DNA from 3 places in the Klebsiella sp. I138 genome. Region 2 is predicted to be linked to each of the others. Evidence: predicted binding sites of a transcription regulator. Region 2 holds the regulator's gene; each other region holds the start of a gene.
The links. Region 2 encodes PurR, which represses purine synthesis genes. Its sites were predicted from a motif close to CANGCAAACGTTTGCNTG; they were not measured.
Positions count from the first base shown of each region.

Region 1: a site for PurR is predicted at 4,016-4,033, ahead of ACMYSK_RS10455 (amino acid aminotransferase). Genes of this name have one in related genera too.
Region 3: a site for PurR is predicted at 3,660-3,677, ahead of purM (phosphoribosylformylglycinamidine cyclo-ligase). Genes of this name have one in related genera too.

Region 1 is NZ_CP180447.1:2,226,055-2,232,811, reverse strand. It holds gene ldtD (L,D-transpeptidase) at 1-1,307, shown strand, start outside; gene ACMYSK_RS10465 (DUF882 domain-containing protein) at 1,488-2,039, shown strand; gene ACMYSK_RS10460 (MBL fold metallo-hydrolase) at 2,053-2,700, shown strand; gene ACMYSK_RS10455 (amino acid aminotransferase) at 2,763-3,953, opposite strand; gene ACMYSK_RS10450 (porin) at 4,143-5,228, opposite strand; gene asnS (asparagine--tRNA ligase) at 5,820-6,757, opposite strand, start outside.
Region 2 is NZ_CP180447.1:1,086,460-1,093,216, reverse strand. It holds gene ACMYSK_RS05045 (MFS transporter) at 1-944, opposite strand, end outside; gene ACMYSK_RS05040 (YnhF family membrane protein) at 1,107-1,196, opposite strand; gene purR (HTH-type transcriptional repressor PurR) at 1,492-2,517, shown strand; gene punR (DNA-binding transcriptional activator PunR) at 2,536-3,447, opposite strand; gene punC (purine nucleoside transporter PunC) at 3,560-4,744, shown strand; gene cfa (cyclopropane fatty acyl phospholipid synthase) at 5,041-6,189, shown strand; gene ACMYSK_RS05015 (riboflavin synthase subunit alpha) at 6,260-6,757, opposite strand, start outside.
Region 3 is NZ_CP180447.1:80,330-87,086, reverse strand. It holds gene uraA (uracil permease) at 1-227, opposite strand, end outside; gene upp (uracil phosphoribosyltransferase) at 324-950, opposite strand; gene ACMYSK_RS00355 (6-phospho-beta-glucosidase) at 1,134-2,564, opposite strand; gene bglK (beta-glucoside kinase BglK) at 2,575-3,468, opposite strand; gene purM (phosphoribosylformylglycinamidine cyclo-ligase) at 3,734-4,771, shown strand; gene purN (phosphoribosylglycinamide formyltransferase) at 4,768-5,409, shown strand; gene ppk1 (polyphosphate kinase 1) at 5,677-6,757, shown strand, end outside.

The sequences.
Region 1 (6,757 bases), 1.1 Mb from region 2:
TGGGATATCTGCATTTTATCAGCGGTATTCCGGTGCAGGGGAACCGCTGGCTATACGGAACGAAGCCGTATGCGATGACGACGCCGCCGCTGTCGGTGATTAATCAGTGGCAGCTGGCGCTGGATAACGGCTCTCTGGTGCCATTTATTGTCGGTCTGGCGCCGAAGCACCCGCAATATGAGGCGATGCACCAGGCGCTGCTGTCGCTGGTGGCAGATTCGCGTCCGTGGCCGCAGCTGACCAGCAACGCGTCGCTGCGCCCCGGGGAGTGGAGTAACGATATTGGCGCGCTGCGCGAGATCTTACAGCGTAACGGCATGCTTGATGACTCTGCGAAGATCGCTCTGCCGGGAGATGTCGTCAGCCCATCGGCAGGGAAGAAGAGCAAAACCGCGGCACGCGGCGTCTATGACCGCCAGCTGGTTGAAGGCGTTAAGCGCTTTCAGGCCTGGCAAGGGCTGGGTGCCGATGGAGTGATTGGTCAGTCCACCCGTGACTGGCTCAACGTCTCCGCGGCTCAGCGCGCGGGCGTGCTGGCGTTGAACATTCAGCGCCTGCGTCTGCTGCCGGGAAAACTGTCTACCGGCATTATGGTGAATATTCCGGCCTTTTCTCTGGTCTATTACCAGGATGGCAGCCAGGTACTGGCATCGCGGGTAATTGTAGGTCGGCCGGATCGTAAAACGCCGATGATGAGCAGTGCGTTAAATAACGTGGTGGTCAACCCGCCGTGGAACGTGCCGCCGACGCTGGCGCGTAAAGATATCCTGCCGAAGGTGCGCAATGACCCGGGCTATCTTGAACAGCATGGTTATACCGTGATGCGCGGATGGAGCAGCAAAGAGGCTATCGATCCGTACCGGGTAGACTGGTCGACGATCACTGAGAATAACCTGCCGTTCCGCTTCCAGCAGGCGCCTGGCGCGCGTAACTCATTGGGGCGCTATAAGTTTAATATGCCAAGCTCCGATGCCATCTATCTGCACGACACGCCGAACCACAATCTGTTCCAGAAAGACGTTCGTGCATTAAGCTCGGGCTGCGTGCGGGTTAATAAAGCGTCGGAACTGGCAAATATGCTGTTGCAGGATGCTGGCTGGAACGATACGCGAATTTCCGATGCGCTCAAGCAGGGCGATACGCGGTATGTGAATATCCGTCAGAATATCCCGGTGAATCTTTATTATTTAACCGCCTTTGTGGGGGCGGATGGGCGGATGCAATATCGCACAGATATTTACAATTACGATCTCACCGCGCGATCTGGCGCACAAATTCTGGCGAAAGCAGAACAATTAATCAGGTAAATGAAGTAGTTCAACGAATTTTGTTGTCCTAACTCTCAGCGAAAACAGGCTCTGTTCGTCTACAGGGCCCGTATTTGCTGGGGTTAGGCTACCTTGACGTTGGCAATAATGCCCGGTAAGGTGCCTTTCGTGCGCCAGAAGTGCATATATTCGATTCATTTACTTGTAGACCTGATTATCATGGACAAATTTGACGCTAATCGCCGCAAATTGCTGGCGTTAGGTGGGGCTGCGCTCGGTGCTGCCGCCATACTGCCTGCGCCGGCATTTGCCACCCTCTCGACCCCCCGACCGCGTATTCTGACGTTGAATAACCTGCATACTGGTGAATCACTCAAGGCGGAGTTTTTCGATGGCAGAGGCTATATTCAGGATGAATTAGCAAGGCTTAACCATTTTTTCCGCGATTTCCGCGCGAATAAAATTAAGTCAATCGATCCGAGTTTGTTTGATCACCTCTATCGTCTGCAGGGATTACTTGGCACGAATAAACCTGTCCAGCTTATCTCCGGCTATCGTTCCCTCGATACCAATGATGAGCTCCGCGCACGAAGCCGTGGTGTAGCGAAACATAGCTATCACACCAAGGGACAGGCAATGGATTTCCACATTGAAGGCGTTTCGTTAAGCAATGTTCGCAAAGCGGCGTTATCTATGGGCGCAGGTGGTGTAGGATACTACCCACGTAGCAATTTTGTGCATATTGATACCGGTCCGGTAAGGCACTGGTAACGAAAGGAGCATCATGAACTATCGTATTATTCCGGTTACCGCGTTCGCTCAGAACTGTTCTTTAATCTGGTGCGAACAAACCCGGCTTGCAGCGCTGGTCGATCCCGGCGGTGACGCTGAGCGAATTAAACAGGAAGTCGCGGCAGCAGGCGTCAGCCTGATGCAGATTTTGCTCACTCACGGCCATCTCGATCACGTCGGTGCGGCGGCCGAACTGGCACAACACTATGGCGTGCCGGTTATTGGGCCGGAAAAAGAAGATGAGTTCTGGCTGGAAGGACTGCCAGCGCAAAGCCGAATGTTTGGTCTGGAAGATTGCCAGCCCCTGCAGCCGGACCGCTGGCTCAATGAAGGCGATACCGTCAGCGTGGGGAATATTTCTCTGCAGGTGCTGCACTGTCCTGGGCATACGCCAGGGCACGTCGTTTTCTTTGATAACGTCTCCCGGCTGCTGATTTCCGGCGATGTGATTTTTAAAGGTGGCGTCGGGCGTAGCGATTTCCCTCGCGGCGATCACGGTCAGCTGATTGACGCGATTAAACGTAAATTATTGCCTTTGGGTGATGATGTGACGTTTATTCCCGGTCACGGGCCGATATCGACGCTGGGCGATGAGCGTCTGCACAACCCTTTCCTGCAGGATGAAATGCCCGTCTGGTAAGTCACCTTGACGGGAAATAAAAAAGGCCGCGTAAGCGGCCTTTTTTTTGCCTGCCGGCGAGATTACAGCACGGCGACAATCGCTTCACACAGCGGAGCCATATTATCTGGCGTCATGCCGGCAACGTTAATACGCCCGGAAGCCACGGCGTAAATGGCGAACTCTTCACGCAGACGCAGTACCTGCTCTTTGGTCAGGCCACTGAACGAGAACATCCCGTTTTGCTTGATGATGAAAGAGAAGTCGCGGCTGGCCCCTTTTTCCTGCAGGGTATTCACAAACAGCAGGCGCATGCGCTGAATACGCTGGCGCATATCGGTCAGCTCTTGTTCCCAGATTGCACGCAGTGCGTCATTGCTGAGGATCGTGGCGACCACAGAAGCACCGTGAGCAGGCGGGTTGGAATAGTTAGCGCGGATCACAGACTTCATCTGGCTGAAAGCACGGTCAACGGTTTCGGCATCGGCGGCCACCAGGGTGCAGGCACCAACACGTTCGTTATACAGACCGAAGTTCTTCGAGTAGGAGCTGGCAACCAGCAGCTCCTTATGCAGTGCAACGAATGCACGCAGACCTTCAGCATCTTCTTCCAGACCGCGGGCAAAGCCCTGATAGGCGAAGTCGAACAGCGGCATCCAGCCTTTTTCAACTGACAGCTGCGCCAGCTGTTGCCATTGGTCCAGCGTCGGATCAATACCGGTTGGGTTGTGGCAGCAACCGTGGAACAGCACAACGTCACCCGCCTGTGCTTCACTGAGGCTCGCCAGCAGGCCGTCGAAGTCCAGCGCATGGTTGGCCGCATCATAATAGGTGTATTCACATACTTCCAGGCCGGCAGCGCTGAACACGCTTTTGTGGTTCGGCCAGCTAGGATTGCTAACCCAGACGCGTTTAGCTGAGGTATTTTTCGCCAGGAAGTCAGCGGCAACGCGCAGTGCGCCGGTGCCACCTGGCGTCTGGGCGGTACGTGCGCGCTTATCGCTGACGATAGGGCTACCTTTACCAAACAGCAGCTCCTGGGTGCAGCGGCCAAACTCAGGAATACCGTCGATACCCAGATAGTTTTTGGTGGTTTCATTTTCCAGCAGATACTGTTCTGCTTTTTTAACGCTGGTCAGGACCGGGGTTTTACCCGTTTCATCTTTGTAAACACCAATCCCGAGGTTAATTTTAGTTGGGCGGTCATCGGCACGAAACAGATCGGCCAGGCCTAAAATGGGGTCGGCAGGGGCGGCGGTAATGTTCTCAAACATGACGAGGTTCCATTGTGATTTCTGAGGGAATTTCGCTATCAGGGTAACGGGAGATTTACAAATTGCCAACCGTTTGCGACAAAAAGCGAGAAGGTTTTCGAAAGTTACGATCTTTATCTTAGTAATGTAGAAAAGCAGGACCGAAGTCCTGCTTTTTAGGCATATCACGAAGGGGTGTACTGATTTGAATTAGAACTGGTAAACGATACCCACTGCAGCCTGGTCATCGGTGGCCACTTTAGCAGTTTCGGTATAGCTGTTGTCGTCCAGCAGGTTGAATTTGTATGCTGCGTAGACGTTCATGTTCTTGTTGAAGTAGTACCAGGTACCCACTTCGATGTATTTAACCAGGTCAGCATCGCCGCCGGAGAAGCCGGTACGGCCCTGCAGGTTTTTACCTTTAGTCTGAACGTAGCCGATGGACGGACGCAGACCGAAGTCGAACTGATACTGAGCTACAGCTTCGAAGTTCTGGGTTTTACCCGCGAAGTAGCTATCCTGGTTTTCCGGGGTCATGTTGTAGGTCTGGGAGTACATGACTGCCGCGTAGACGTTGTTTGCATCGTACTTAGCGGAGGTTGCCCATGCTTCAGCTTTGTCGCCGTTGCCGTCAGCTTTCTGCTGAACGCTACGGTTAGAAGAGGCATAACCTGCAGACAGCGCGATACCGTTGTCAAATGCATAGGTTGCAGAGGTGCTGACGCCGTCGCCGTTCTGTTTGTGAACGTCACGAGAGCTGGCATCGTTTTTACCCTGGTACTGCAGCGCGAAGCTCAGGCCGTTAACCAGACCGAAGAAGTCAGAGTTACGGTAGGTTGCCACGCCGTTGGTACGGCCGGTCATGAAGTTGTCGGTGTAGTTCCAGCCATCGCCGCCCCACTCAACCAGCATATCGGTTGCGGATTCAACGTCGTAGATTGCGCCGTAGTTACGACCGTAGTCGAATGAACCGTATTCACCCGCTTTCAGACCTGCGAAGGCCAGACGAGTTTTGGTACCCTGAGAACCTTCAACATTGGACGCATCCATGTTGTATTCCCACTGGCCGTAACCGGTCAGCTGATCGTTGATCTGGGTTTCGCCTTTCAGGCCAATACGAGCATAGGTGGTGTCTTCGCTGTTGGTTGCACCGTTGGTGGTCCAAACGTGCTCGCCAACCATTTTCCCGTAGAAGTCCAGTTTGTTGCCGTTTTTGTTATAGATTTCTGCAGCGTTAGCTGCGCCGGCTACCAGCAGGGCAGGGATTACCACTGCCAGAATATTGCGCTTCATCATTATTTATTACCCTCATTAATATTTTTATATGAACACTTGCCACTGCCGCCAATAAATTCCGTCAATAAATATTTACAGAACTATTGATGATAGTTTGGTGTCTGAAGGCATCTTTCCATCCGCGCCAGCGTTTCGCTAGCCGGAAAATGCTACCAATGTCGCATATGAGTAACAATTCGAAAGAGTGTGTAACTAAATGTGTATTTTTAGGAACTTTGTGAACTCAATCAAAATTCCGTTCCACTTTGCTCGCAAAACAATCAGACCATATATATCTATATGAATTAATTATGATTAATTTAGATAAAGAGCCATTTGTGCATTTTATGTCTGCATTTCGCTTTTTTTTCGTTCAGCATTTGTCTTTGCATCTTGTGCTGCGCAAGGTTAAAAAATGAACAAAATTATCAGGCATTTCGTCGAGAAATGAACATAAGGTGCGGTTTGTCGTGCAGGAAAGAGGCGTAATAGTGAGTAACATAAATGTGAATTTGAAGGGTTGATGTTTGAGTTTTTTAATATTCATTAACAAAACTTGACATAAAAAAAGGCCAGCTTACGCTGGCCTGTGGCGATAATAAGAAAAAATAATCAGAAGGTGGCGTTACGCGGGGTTCGCGGGAACGCAATCACATCACGCACGTTCTGTACGCCGGTAACATAGGCTATCAGACGCTCGAAGCCTAGACCGAAGCCGGAGTGCGGCACGGTACCGTAACGACGCAGGTCGCGGTACCACCAGTAGTCTTCTTTATTAAGACCCATTTCCGCCATACGAGCATCAAGCACGTCCAGGCGCTCTTCACGTTGAGAACCGCCGATGATTTCACCAATACCCGGTGCCAGAACATCCATTGCCGCGACGGTTTTACCGTCTTCGTTAAGGCGCATATAAAACGCCTTAATATCTTTCGGGTAGTTTTTCACCACCACCGGCGCTTTGAAGTGTTCTTCTGCAAGATAGCGCTCATGTTCGGATGAGAGATCGACACCCCAGTAGACCGGGTTTTCAAACTGTCGGCCGCATTTTTCCAGAATGGCTACGGCATCGGTGTAATCAACCTGAGCGAAGTCGGCATCAATAAAACGTTCCAGACGGGATACGGCTTCTTTATCTACGCGCTCGGCGAAGAATTTCATATCGTCCGCACGTTCTTCCAGTACCGCCTTAAAGACGTACTTCAGCATGGCTTCTGCCAGGCCGGCGACGTCGTTCAGGTTCGCAAAAGCGACTTCCGGTTCCAGCATCCAGAATTCCGCAAGATGGCGGCTGGTGTTGGAGTTTTCAGCACGGAAGGTCGGACCGAAGGTATAGATTTTAGACAGCGCGCAGGCATAGGTTTCACCGTTCAGCTGACCGGATACGGTCAGGAACGACTCTTTACCGAAGAAGTCTTTATCGAAATCGACTTTGCCCTGATCGTTACGCGGCAGGTTTTCCAGATCCAGCGTCGAGACACGGAACATTTCGCCAGCGCCTTCGGTATCGGATGCGGTAATCAGCGGCGTAGAAACCCAGAAGAAGCCCT
Region 2 (6,757 bases):
ACCCGCATTTGCAGCGGCGGAACCACGGCGAAGGTTGCCGCACCCCAGACCACCATACTGATAGCGGCCCCCAACGGCGTCTGAGCGAGCAGCGGAATGGCCAGCATAATTACCATCAGCAGCAATAGAAAACCCTTTAGCGTCCCGGAGACGGAGCGGTCGGCAAATTTACCGCCCAGGTAGTTCCCCAGGGAGAAGCCGACGCCGATCAACACCAGCATCGCGGTGACGAACAGCGGTGAAGCATGCGTAATGGTGTGCAGCACCGGTGAAATATAGGTATAGAGCGTAAACATGGCCCCCGCGCCGAGCACGGTGGTCAGCAGCGCAGATAGCACCTGCGGGCGGAGCAGCACGGAGAGCTCCTGCTTAACATTCGGCCGATCGCCGGCGCTACCTTCAGGCAACGAGAACCACAGGCTGACCATCGCCACCAGCCCCAGCCCCGCAGTCGCCAGGAATGACATTCGCCAGCCGATTGTTTCGCCCAGCCAGGTTGCCGCCGGAACGCCGCCAATGTTGGCGATGGTCAATCCCATAAACATGGTCGCCACCGCACTGGCCTGCTTATGTTTCGGCACCACGCTCGCCGCCACCACCGAACCAAGGCCAAAGAAAGCGCCGTGATTCAGGCTGGTGATAATACGTGAGAGCAGCAGCGTGGTGTAATCCGGCGCCATTGAAGAGAGGACGTTACCCAGGGTGAATATCGCCATCAGAAATATCAGCGCATTTCTGCGCGCGCGATGAGAGAGCAGCAACGTCATTAACGGCGCTCCGACCATCACGCCAATCGCATAAGCGCTGATCAGCATCCCCGCCGCAGGAATAGAGACGTCGACGCCCCTGGCAATCACCGGCAGCAGTCCCATCGGGGAAAACTCCGTTGTGCCAATACCAAACGCGCCTATCGCCAGCGCTAACAAGGGAAAGTTGATTTTCATTCAATGACTCCAGCAGACCGTCATCAGCGACGGTATCTCATCAGAAGTCAAAAGCATGACATCAATCACAAAAAAACAGAAGTAAACGAAATGACAAAAGATTTTTGCGAAATTGATAATAATGGGGAATATTGGGGGAAAGAGGCCTCTCCCCCGACAAAATCAGTGCAGTACCGCTGTCAGCCCGGCGGCAACAATAAGACCCAGGACAATAATCGTTGTTGTCAGCGAAAACTTTAAATCTGTATCCATCAATTTTCCCCCCAGTTATCCCCACACGAAAAGTGAGCTTGCTCATTTTTACACAATATAGCGTAAAAATCTTCTGAGATTTAGGGTGATGCACATTTTTGCTCTTCCCCTTTGCCGCAAGATCGGACAAAATCCCACGCTAATTTGAAAGCGTATCGGCCATTGACCCCTTCCTGTCGTTCTGTGTCGTTTTCCCGACGTGATGCAATGTTGAACATTGTATTCAGGGTGTGTATAGGCAAACGTTTACGTATCGATAATCAGACGATCAGGTCAAGGTCTGGAGTGAGAAGTAATGGCAACAATTAAAGATGTAGCGAAGCGCGCAAACGTTTCCACTACAACAGTTTCACATGTAATTAACAAAACCCGCTTCGTTGCTGAAGAAACCCGCAACGCGGTTTGGGCGGCTATCAAAGAACTGCACTATTCCCCAAGTGCCGTGGCGCGAAGCCTGAAGGTTAATCACACCAAATCGATTGGCCTGCTGGCCACCAGCAGCGAAGCGGCCTATTTCGCTGAGATTATTGAAGCCGTAGAAAAGAGCTGTTTCCAGAAAGGCTATACCCTGATTCTGGGCAATGCGTGGAACGATCTCGAAAAGCAGCAGGCCTACCTGTCGATGATGGCGCAAAAGCGCGTTGATGGTCTGCTGGTCATGTGTTCCGAATACCCGGAATCGGTTCTCAGCATGCTGGAAGAGTATCGCCATATTCCCATGGTGGTGATGGACTGGGGTGAAGCAAAAGCTGACTTTACCGATTCAGTCATCGATAACGCCTTTGAAGGCGGCTATATGGCCGGCCGTTACCTGGTCGAACGCGGCCACCGCGAGATCGGCGTGATCCCAGGCCCGCTGGAACGCAATACCGGCGCCGGGCGCCTGGCGGGCTTTATGCAGGCCATGGAAGAAGCGCAGATCGTCGTGCCGGAAAACTGGATTGTTCAGGGGGACTTCGAACCAGAATCTGGCTATCGCGCAATGCAGCAGATCCTCAGTCAGCAGCATCGCCCGACGGCGGTCTTCTGCGGCGGCGATATTATGGCGATGGGTGCAATCTGCGCCGCAGACGAGATGGGCCTGCGCGTTCCGCAGGACATTTCCCTGATCGGCTATGATAACGTGCGCAACGCCCGCTATTTCAGCCCGGCGTTGACCACCATTCACCAGCCGAAAGATTCTCTCGGCGAAGCAGCCTTCAACATGTTGTTGGATCGTATCGTTAACAAGCGCGAAGAGTCGCAGTCTATCGAAGTCCACCCTCGTCTGGTCGAGCGTCGCTCCGTCGTCGACGGCCCGTTCGTCGACTACCGCCGCTAAATGTCCCTACGGCGCCGGTCACTCCGGCGCCCGCAGCCACTCCCGGTTTAACGTTTCACTGTCGCCCAGATAATCCAGCAGCCATGACAGCGCCGGAGACGTGTCGCTCTGCTGCCAGGTCAGACAGCACGCGGCATCCGGGAACGGGTTCTCCAGCTCAAGCGCCGTCCATTCGCCGCAATCGATCCATGGGCGAGCAAAATGGGTCGGCACCATTCCCACGCACAGTCCCGCCGACAGACAGGTCGCCGATGATTCCCAGTCCGGTACCACCACCCTTTTCTGGTTGTCCAGTAGCCAGGTCGTGCGTTTTGGTAACGATCGGGAGGTGTCTTCTCGCACCAGCGACGGCCAGTTGCGCAACACGTCATCGCTGAGCGGCCCCGTCATCTGCGCCAGCGGATGATGGCTCGCTACCACGCAATGCCAGCTCAGCATGCCCATATCGCGGAAGGCGTAGCGCCCACCCACTGGAATCGAACGGGTTGCGCCGATGGCCAGCTCCACGCGACCGTCGGCCAGCGCATCCCAGACGCCGTTGAACACTTCCTGAAACACAATCAGTTCGACATCCGGAAAATGGCGATAGAAATCGACAATCATTTGCCGCATCCGTGCTGACTTAACAATGTCATCGACGGCTATCGACAGCTGGCCGCGCCAGCCGTTGGCTATCTGCTGACACTGCTGACGGGTGATCTGCATTTTTTTGATAACAGAGCGCCCTTCCTGTAAAAACCAGACCCCGGCCGGCGTTAATTCGACGTCGCGATGGCGACGTTCAAACAGCGGCACCGCCAGCCACTCCTCCAGTTGACGTACGGTATAACTGACCGCTGAGGGTACGCGGTGTAGTTCCTGTGCCGCCGCGCTAAAGCTCCCGTTGCGGGCCACAGCATCAACAACTTCCAGTGAGTATTCGGACCACATATTCTGCCTGCAAAAATTTTGAATGCATGTAGCAAATATTAGCGTTTCACAAGCCAGAATGCACTCCCTACACTCTGCGGCATCATACCTGCATCAGAAGAAAGAGAACGTTATGCAACAACCCGGGAAAGGATTTTTAGTTTGGCTGGCGGGACTCAGCGTGCTGGGTTTCCTGGCTACCGACATGTATCTGCCGGCCTTTTCGGCCATTCAGCAAGATCTCAATACCTCTGCGGCATCGGTCAGCGCCAGCCTGAGCCTGTTCCTCGCCGGCTTCGCCATCGGGCAGCTGTTCTGGGGCCCGCTTTCAGACCGCTACGGCCGCAAACCGGTTCTGCTGATCGGACTGACAATTTTCGCTATCAGCTGCCTGGGCATGCTGTGGGTTCGCGATGCTACGCTGATGCTGGTACTTCGCTTTATTCAGGCAATCGGCGTCTGCGCGGCGGCGGTCACCTGGCAGGCGATGGTTACGGACTATTATCCCGCCCAGCGCACTAACCGCATTTTCGCCACCATCATGCCGCTGGTTGGCTTATCGCCGGCCCTCGCACCCTTGCTCGGCAGCTGGCTGCTCGCGCATCTGGAATGGCAGGCCATCTTTGCCACTCTTTTCGCCATCACCCTGCTACTGATGGTGCCCGCCCTGCGTCTGAAGCCGGTCATCAAGCCGACGGGAGGCAGCGAGAAAAAACTGACGTTTATGACGCTGCTGCGCTCGCGCGAATACAGCGGAAACGTACTGATTTACGCCGCCTGCTCCGCCAGCTTTTTTGCCTGGCTGACCGGGTCACCGTTTATTCTGCATGACATGGGCTATAGCCCGACCGCTATTGGTTTAAGCTATGTTCCGCAGACGATCGCCTTTTTAGTCGGCGGCTACGGGTGCCGGGCAGCGCTGCAAAAATGGCAGGGTCAACAGCTGCTGCCGTGGCTGCTGGTTATTTTCGCCGTCAGCGTTGCCGCGACCTGGATGGTGGGGCTGGTTGAGAATGTGTCAATTATTGCGGTGATGGTTCCCTTCTGCGTAATGGCTATCGTCAACGGCGGGATTTATCCTATCGTTGTCGCCCAGGCGTTGAAGCCGTTCCCACAGGCAACAGGTCGCGCCGCAGCGCTGCAAAATACCCTGCAGCTGGGACTGTGCTTCCTGACCAGCCTACTGGTCTCTGCGTTAATTGCCACGCCGCTGCTGACGACCACCAGCGTCATGCTGGTCTCCATCGTACTGGCCGGGATAGGCTATTTGATGCAGCGGCAGGCTACTTGCCTGACGGCCGAATCGTCGCACGCATAAATGCGTTTCAGTGATGTTACGGCCCAGTAATTAGCCTGCTAATATATTTTTATTGAAAGGCCGTTATCAGCGGCCTATACTGGATCCTGCTTCACATAAATAGAAATTTTTTTGATTTTAACGGGGGCAGGATGCATCCCGTTTCACCATGGAAGGCCTTTCGGCAAGGGTTATCACCCTTCCTCTGTTCTACGTCGGATAGCTGCTTCACGGATATTCCGTGAGATTTCTCACAAAGCCAAAAAAGCGTCTACGCTGTTTTAAGGTTCTGATCACTTGGGCGTGATGGAGAAGCTATGAGTTCATCGTGTATAGAAGAAGTCAGTGTACCAAACGACGACTGGTACCGAATTACTGCCGAGTTACTCGGCCGTGCGGGCATTGAAATCAATGGTCCTGCCCCCTCCGATATCCGGATTAAAAACCCGCTCTTTTTTAAGCGCGTTCTCCAGGAAGGGTCGCTAGGGTTAGGCGAAAGTTATATGGACGGCTGGTGGGATTGCGAACGGCTGGATATATTCTTCCACAAAGTGTTACGTGCCGGTCTGGAAAGTCAGCTCCCGCATCATCTCAAAGATACATTACGTATCGCGGGCGCTCGCCTGTTCAATCTACAAAGTAAAAAACGCGCCTGGATTGTCGGCAAAGAACACTACGACCTCGGCAACGACCTTTTCAACCGCATGCTCGATCCCTATATGCAATATTCCTGCGCGTACTGGAAAGATGCGCAATCTCTGGAACAGGCACAGCAGGCAAAATTAGATCTTATTTGCCGCAAACTGCAGCTGGAGCCAGGGATGCGGGTGCTGGATATTGGCTGCGGCTGGGGTGGTCTGGCTTATTACATGGCCAAAAATTATCACGTCAGCGTGGTTGGCGTCACCATTTCTGCTGAACAGCAAAAAATGGCCCAACAGCGCTGTGAAGGATTAGATGTCACTATCTTGCTGCAGGACTACCGCGACTTACAGGACAGTTTTGACCGCATTGTTTCCGTCGGGATGTTCGAACACGTGGGGCCTAAAAATTACGCCACTTATTTTAAGGTGGTTGATCGCAATCTGAAAGCCGACGGCCGTTTCTTATTACACACCATTGGTTCCAAAGTTTCAGACCACAGCGTTGACCCGTGGATCAATAAATATATTTTCCCCAACGGTTGCCTGCCTTCGGTACTTCAGATTGCGCAAGCCAGCGAATCCCATTTTGTGATGGAAGACTGGCACAATATCGGCGCCGATTACGATACCACGCTGATGGCCTGGTACGAGCGTTTTCAGGCCAGCTGGCCCGACATTGCCGACAACTATTCGGAACGTTTTAAACGCATGTTTAGTTATTATCTGAATGCCTGCGCGGGGGCTTTTCGCGCGCGCGATATTCAGCTCTGGCAGGTTGTCTTTTCTCGCGGTGTTGAGAACGGTCTTCGCGTCGCGCGTTAAAAAAATCCCCCGTTTAACGGGGGATGCTTATTTCAGGCTCCAGGATAAGTGATTTGGCATCAGCGCCGAATCACTCATCGGCCGATTGCTGTGCCGCTGCTTTCGCCGCCAGCACGCGTTCTACGGTATCCACCACCGCCTGCGTTTGCGGATCGATTTCGATATTGACCCGATCGCCCAGTTTTTTTACCCCCAGCGTGGTGCGCTGCAGCGTTTCAGGAATCAAATGCACGCAAAAACGGGTTGGCGTCACCTCGCCGACCGTCAGGCTGATCCCGTCAATACCGATAAACCCTTTATAGAGGATATATTTCATCAGCGTCGGGTCCTGAACCTTAAACCAGATCTGGCGGTTATTTTCCGAGGTCAGTATTTTGACGATGTCTGCCGTGGTCATAATATGACCGGACATCAGATGGCCGCCGATCTCATCGCTGAATTTCGCCGCACGTTCTACGTTCACCACATCTCCCACCTGCACGGCGCCGAGATTGGTAATGCGCAGCGTCTCCTTCATCAGATCAAAACTGATGCGCGGGCCGTCAATTTCGGTGACTGTCAGGCAACA
Region 3 (6,757 bases), 1.0 Mb from region 2:
ATAAACGCAAAGCTAGAACCAAGATACGCCGGGATTTTTCCCTTACAGATGAAAAGATACAGCAATGTCCCGAGTCCGTTAAAAAGCAGGACGGTAGCCGGGTTGATATGAAACAGGACTGGCACCAGAACCGTTGCGCCAAACATAGCGAACAGATGTTGCAAACTAAGTGGAATGGTCTGTAAAAGCGGCGGTCTTTCACTCACCCCGATTGCGCGGCGCGTCATAGTGTTTTCCTCTGAGAGTCGTTTATTAGTTGCTGTGAGTTTGTTTTATTCAAAAAAAAGCCGACTCTCAAAGTCGGCTTCTTATTATTTATGCAATTACTTGGTACCAAAAATCTTATCGCCGGCATCGCCGAGACCCGGAATAATGTATCCGTGCTCGTTGAGACCCTGGTCAATGGATGCGGTATACATCTCGACGTCCGGGTGCGCTTTCTCCAGCGCAGCAATCCCTTCCGGCGCCGCCACCAGAACCAGCACCTTAATGCTGGAGCAGCCCGCTTTTTTCAGCAGGTCGATTGTGGCGATCATTGAACCACCGGTTGCCAGCATCGGGTCAACCACCAGCGCCATACGCTCGTCAATATTCGACACCAGCTTCTGGAAATACGGAACCGGCTCCAGCGTTTCTTCGTCACGATAAATACCCACTACGCTGATACGCGCGCTCGGTACGTGCTCCAGAACCCCTTCCATCATCCCCAGACCGGCGCGCAGAATTGGCACAACGGTGATTTTCTTTCCTTTAATCTGTTCGATTTCTACCGGGCCATTCCAGCCCTCGATGGTGACTTTCTCAGTCTCCAGATCGGCAGTGGCTTCATAAGTCAGTAAGCTCCCCACTTCTGAGGCAAGTTCACGGAAGCGTTTGGTGCTGATGTCGTGCTCACGCATCAGGCCCAGCTTGTGTTTGACGAGCGGGTGTTTCACTTCCACAATCTTCATTCTCTTTCTCCTCTGAGGGGCAGCCACAAAAAAAATCGCGGGATTATACCGCTTTTTTCCATTTGCGCCATAGCCGATATGTTTGACCGGGATCAACCAAAATGCTTTGCGCTGCCTGAGCCAGTATAAAACAAAATAAAAAAACCCCGCACAGGCGGGGTTGGACGGGGCTTAAGGGGTGTTTTACAACGTTTCGCCGTTGCTGCTGATAACCTGTTGATACCAGGCGAAAGATTGCTTCCGGCTGCGATCCAGCGTTCCGTTACCTTCATTATCTTTATCGACGTAGATAAAGCCGTAGCGTTTTTTCATTTCACCGGTGCCGGCAGAAACCAGATCGATGCATCCCCACGGGGTATAGCCCATCAGGTCAACGCCGTCTTCTACCACCGCTTTTTTCATCTCGGCAATATGTGCAGAGAGATAATCAATGCGGTAGCGATCGTCCACCGTGCCGTCAGCCTCGCGCACGTCGATGGCGCCAAAACCATTTTCGACAATAAACAGCGGCAGCTGGTAATGATCCCAGAACCAGTTCAGGGAGTAGCGCAGACCCACCGGGTCAATCTGCCAGCCCCAGTCTGACTTCTGCACGTACGGATTAGAGACCAGGCTCTTCGTTTCGTCATAATCGAGCAGCGGATTATCATCGGTGGCCTTGGTGGCAAACGACATGTAATAGCTAAAGCCAATATAGTCGACGCAGCCCTCGGCCAGCGCCTGACGGTCTTCTTCAGTGATATCCAACGCGAAACCGCGACGCGCAAAGTAGTTCAGCAGATGCTGAGGGTACTTCCCACGGACGTGAACATCGGTAAACCAGTAGCGGCGATGCATGGCGTTCATTGCCATCATCATATCGTTTGGCGCGCAGGAGAGAGGATAAATCGGGCACATCGCAATCATACACCCGACCTGCAGCGATGGATTAATATCGCGCGCGGCTTTTACCGCCAGAGCACTGGCCACCAGCTCGTAATGCGCCGCCTGATACATTACCGGCTCGCGATCTTCATTCGGCAGATACTTCAGACCTGAGTTGGTGAACGGGGCAAAATCCTCGTGGAAGTTAGCCTGGTTATTGATCTCATTAAAGGTCATCCAGTACTTCACTTTATGCTGGTAGCGGTTGAACACGACCTTCGCAAAGCGGACGAAGAAATCAATCAGCTTACGGTTACGCCAGCCGCCATACTCGGTCACCAGGTGGTAAGGCATTTCAAAGTGGGAGAGCGTGATCACCGGTTCAATACCGTACTTCAGGCATTCATCAAACAGGTCATCATAGAACTGTAGACCGGCTTCATTGGGTTCCAGCTCATCGCCCTGCGGGAAGATGCGCGTCCAGGCAATCGAGGTGCGGAAGCATTTGAAGCCCATTTCGGCAAACAGCTGAATGTCTTCTTTATAACGATGGTAAAAATCAATCGCCTCATGGTTGGGATAATTTTTCCCCGCCAGTACGCCGTCGGTGATTTCACGCGGCACGCCGTGTGCACCGGCGGTCATTACGTCGGCCACGCTGATGCCTTTACCACCTTCCTGCCAACCGCCTTCCAGCTGATGCGCCGCCACTGCGCCGCCCCACAGAAAACCTTCTTTAAATCCAGACATGTTCTCTTCCTTATGAGCGATCGCCGTTAAGCGATCGGTTTTGCTGATTAAAATGGTAAACCGCCCCCATCAACCCGGCATCGTTGCCGTGACTGACGGTGTCGAGATAGTCCTCAATGCCGAACCAGGCCAAATGCTCACGCAGCAGCGCCAGGAATCCCGGCCGCTCCACAATGCCGCCGCCGATGAAAATCGCCTGCGGATCAAAAATGTTCACCAGGTTATACAGACCGGTACCGAGGCCGTTGAAAAAGTCAGCGACCAGCCGCTGGCAGACCGCATCGCCGGCATCATAGCGGTCGAAGATCTCTTCCCCGGTCACCGCCTCCAGCGATTTACCGACATGCCCGGCATAGCGGTGGCGTAATACGCGCATCGTGCTGTTTTCATTCATTGAGTAACGGCGAACATCGCGGGTACCGGGACGATCGGTTTGCATATAACCGAATTCGCCCGCACGAAAACGCGCGCCATGCACCAGTTGGTTGTGACAAAAGATCGCGCCGCCGACGCCGGTTCCGATCGTTAAGACCAGAAAATCGCTCATATCGGACGCTTTGCCCTGCCAGCGCTCGGCCAACAGGACACAGTTGGCATCGTTTTCGATAGCAACGGGCAGCCCGGTCTGTTGCTCCAGCCAGCTTTTGATGGCGAAATTATCGAATTTTCGGATTGCCCCGCCCATTTCGATAAAGCCGGTGTGCGGGTTGACATAGCCTGGTGCGCTGATTGCTACGCCTTCACACTGCGGATGAGCGCTAATCCACGCCAGCATCGCCTGCAGTATCTGGTCGCCGTCGCTGTCGTTAATCGACTGCTTTCCTTTTTCAAGCAGCGCTCCCGCATCGGTGCTCACGCCCATTTTTAATGCCGTACCACCGATATCAAATGCGGCAATGTTCATCCCGTCCCTTCCTCCTGAATCCCCGCAGAATCTACGTTCGGCTCTTCTGAATAAAAAAAGAAACCGGTTTCAGTGGCATGATGGACATTCCAGATGGCAGAGGCAAGTACAAGAATGTACCCGGTTTCATTTTCGTGAAGCGGTTCAAATTTGTTCATATCCCCGCCGATTAACGCCGACTGTAAAGCAGGCTCGCAAACGTTTGCTTTCCCTGTTAGAATTGCGCCGATTTTTCTTGCTACCGCAAATGTGTGGAGATTTCGCAGTGACCGATAAAACCTCTCTCAGCTATAAAGATGCCGGCGTAGATATCGATGCAGGCAACGCTCTCGTCGACCGTATCAAGGGTGTGGTGAAGAAAACCCGACGCCCGGAAGTGATGGGTGGACTGGGCGGATTCGGCGCACTGTGCGCATTGCCGCAGAAATACCGCGAGCCGGTTCTGGTTTCCGGCACTGATGGCGTCGGCACCAAGCTGCGTCTGGCGATGGATTTGAAGCGCCACGATACTATCGGTATCGACCTGGTGGCGATGTGCGTCAACGACCTGGTGGTCCAGGGCGCAGAACCGCTGTTTTTCCTCGACTACTATGCAACCGGTAAACTGGATGTCGATACGGCAGCCAGCGTCATTAGCGGTATCGCTGAAGGCTGCCTGCAGTCTGGCTGCGCGCTGGTTGGCGGCGAAACGGCGGAAATGCCGGGCATGTACCACGGCGATGACTATGACGTCGCGGGCTTTTGCGTCGGCGTAGTAGAAAAATCAGAAATTATCGATGGTAGCAAAGTCGCCGATGGCGACGTGCTGGTCGCACTGGCCTCCAGCGGCCCACATTCCAACGGCTACTCGCTGGTGCGTAAAATTATCGACGTCAGCGGAGTCGATCCCCAAACCACCGACCTGAACGGTTCGCCGCTGGCCGACCATCTGCTGGCACCAACCCGCATCTACGTTAAGTCGGTGCTGGACCTGATTGCTAACGTTGAAGTTCACGCAATCGCACACCTGACCGGCGGCGGCTTCTGGGAAAACATTCCTCGCGTCCTGCCGGACAACACCCAGGCGGTCATCGACGAATCATCCTGGCAATGGCCGGAAGTCTTTAACTGGCTGCAGCAGGCCGGCAACGTCAGCAGCCATGAAATGTACCGTACCTTTAACTGCGGCGTCGGCATGGTTATCGCCCTGCCGGCAGAAGTCGCCGACAGCGCCATCGCGCTGCTGAGTGAGAAAGGTGAAAACGCGTGGAAAATAGGCTATATCAAAGCTTCAGATTCCGAACAGCGTGTGGTCATTGAATGAAAAACATTGTGGTGCTGATTTCCGGTAACGGAAGTAATTTGCAGGCGATAATTGATGCCTGCGCCCGAAAGCAGATTAACGGCACCCTGAGAGCGGTATTCAGCAATAAGGCCGACGCGTTCGGCCTTGAACGCGCACGTGAGGCCAATATTCCGGCCCATGCGCTAACGGCCAGCCAGTTTGCCAATCGCGAGGCTTTCGATCGCGAGCTGGTGCATGAGATTGATGCCTATGCTCCGGATCTGGTGGTACTGGCGGGCTACATGCGGATCCTGAGCCCGGCATTTGTCGCCCATTACCAGGGGCGCCTGCTGAATATCCACCCGTCGCTGTTGCCTAAATACCCGGGGTTGCATACGCATCGCCAGGTGCTGGAAAACGGTGATGAGGAGCATGGTACGTCGGTGCATTTCGTCACTGATGAACTCGACGGCGGTCCGGTGATTTTACAGGCCAAAGTGCCGGTTTTTGCCGAGGATAGCGAAGACGAGATCACCGCTCGTGTGCAGGCCCAGGAACACGCCATTTATCCACTGGTCGTGAGCTGGTTTATGGACGGTCGTCTGCGCATGGAGGGGAATCAGGCCTGGCTTGACAACGCCCCTCTGCCACCGCAAGGCTATGCAGCCGAAGAATAACCATCAGCGCCTCCAGCCCTCGCCTGAGGCGCATTTTTCCGGTTCATCGTGTGCCGATATCCTCGCCCTCTCTCCTGTACGAACTATGCATGATTTATGCCCAGGAGCGCCTCTGTTTTGCACACAATATCAGCACTCGTGCGCCACCGTTTTTCTTCACAGCATATTGAAAGAAAACTGTCATACTTCTTTGACATAGTTGGACATTCAATGGCAAAGCTCGCCATAATGAAAAAGCAACATCAATCAACCGGAGTGTGAGTTGTAATGGGCCAGGAAAAGCTATATATCGAGAAAGAACTCAGCTGGTTGTCCTTTAACGAACGCGTACTTCAGGAAGCGGCGGATAAAAGCAACCCACTGATTGAGCGCATGCGCTTTTTGGGAATCTACTCCAACAACCTCGATGAATTTTATAAAGTGCGCTTCGCTGAACTTAAGCGCCGCATCATAATTAGCGAAGAACAAGGCAGTACCGCCCATTCTCGCCATTTGTTAGGCAAAATTCAGGCCCGAGTACTGAAGGCCGACCAGGAATTTGACAGCCTGTATAATGAACTGTTGCTGGAGATGGCGCGTAACCAGATCTTCCTGATCAATGAACGCCAGCTTTCGGTGAACCAGCAGTCCTGGCTACGCAACTATTTTAAACTGTACCTGCGCCAGCACATCACCCCCATTCTGATTAACCCTGAGACGGATCTTATCCAGTTTCTGAAAGACGATTACACCTATCTCGCGGTCGAAATCATCCGCGGCGAAACCATCAATTACGCCCTGCTGGAAATTCCGTCAGATAAAGTCCCGCGTTTCGTTAATCTGCCGCCGGAAGCGCCGCGACGCCGCAAGCCAATGATCCTGCTTGATAACATTTTGCGTTATTGCCTGGATGATATCTTTAAAGGCTTCTTTGACTACGATGCGCTGAACGCCTACTCGATGAAAATGACCCGTGACGCCGAGTACGATCTGGTGCACGAGATGGAGTCGAGCCTGATGGAGCTGATGTCTTCGAGCCTGAAACAGCGCCTGACGGCTGAACCAGTCCGCTTTGTTTATCAGCGCGATATGCCGGACACCATGGTAGAAATGCTGCGCGAGATGTTCTCCATTTCACGTTACGACTCAATGCTCCCAGGCGGGCGCTATCATAATTTTAAAGACTTTATCGGCTTCCCGAACGTCGGTAAGGCGAATCTGGTCAACAAGCCGCTGCCGCGTCTGCGCCACACCTGGTTCGATAAATTCCGCAACGGCTTTGATGCGATTCGCGAACGCGACGTGCTGCTGTACTACCCGTACCATACCTTTGAGCACGTACTGGAGCTGCTGCGCCAGGCCTCATTCG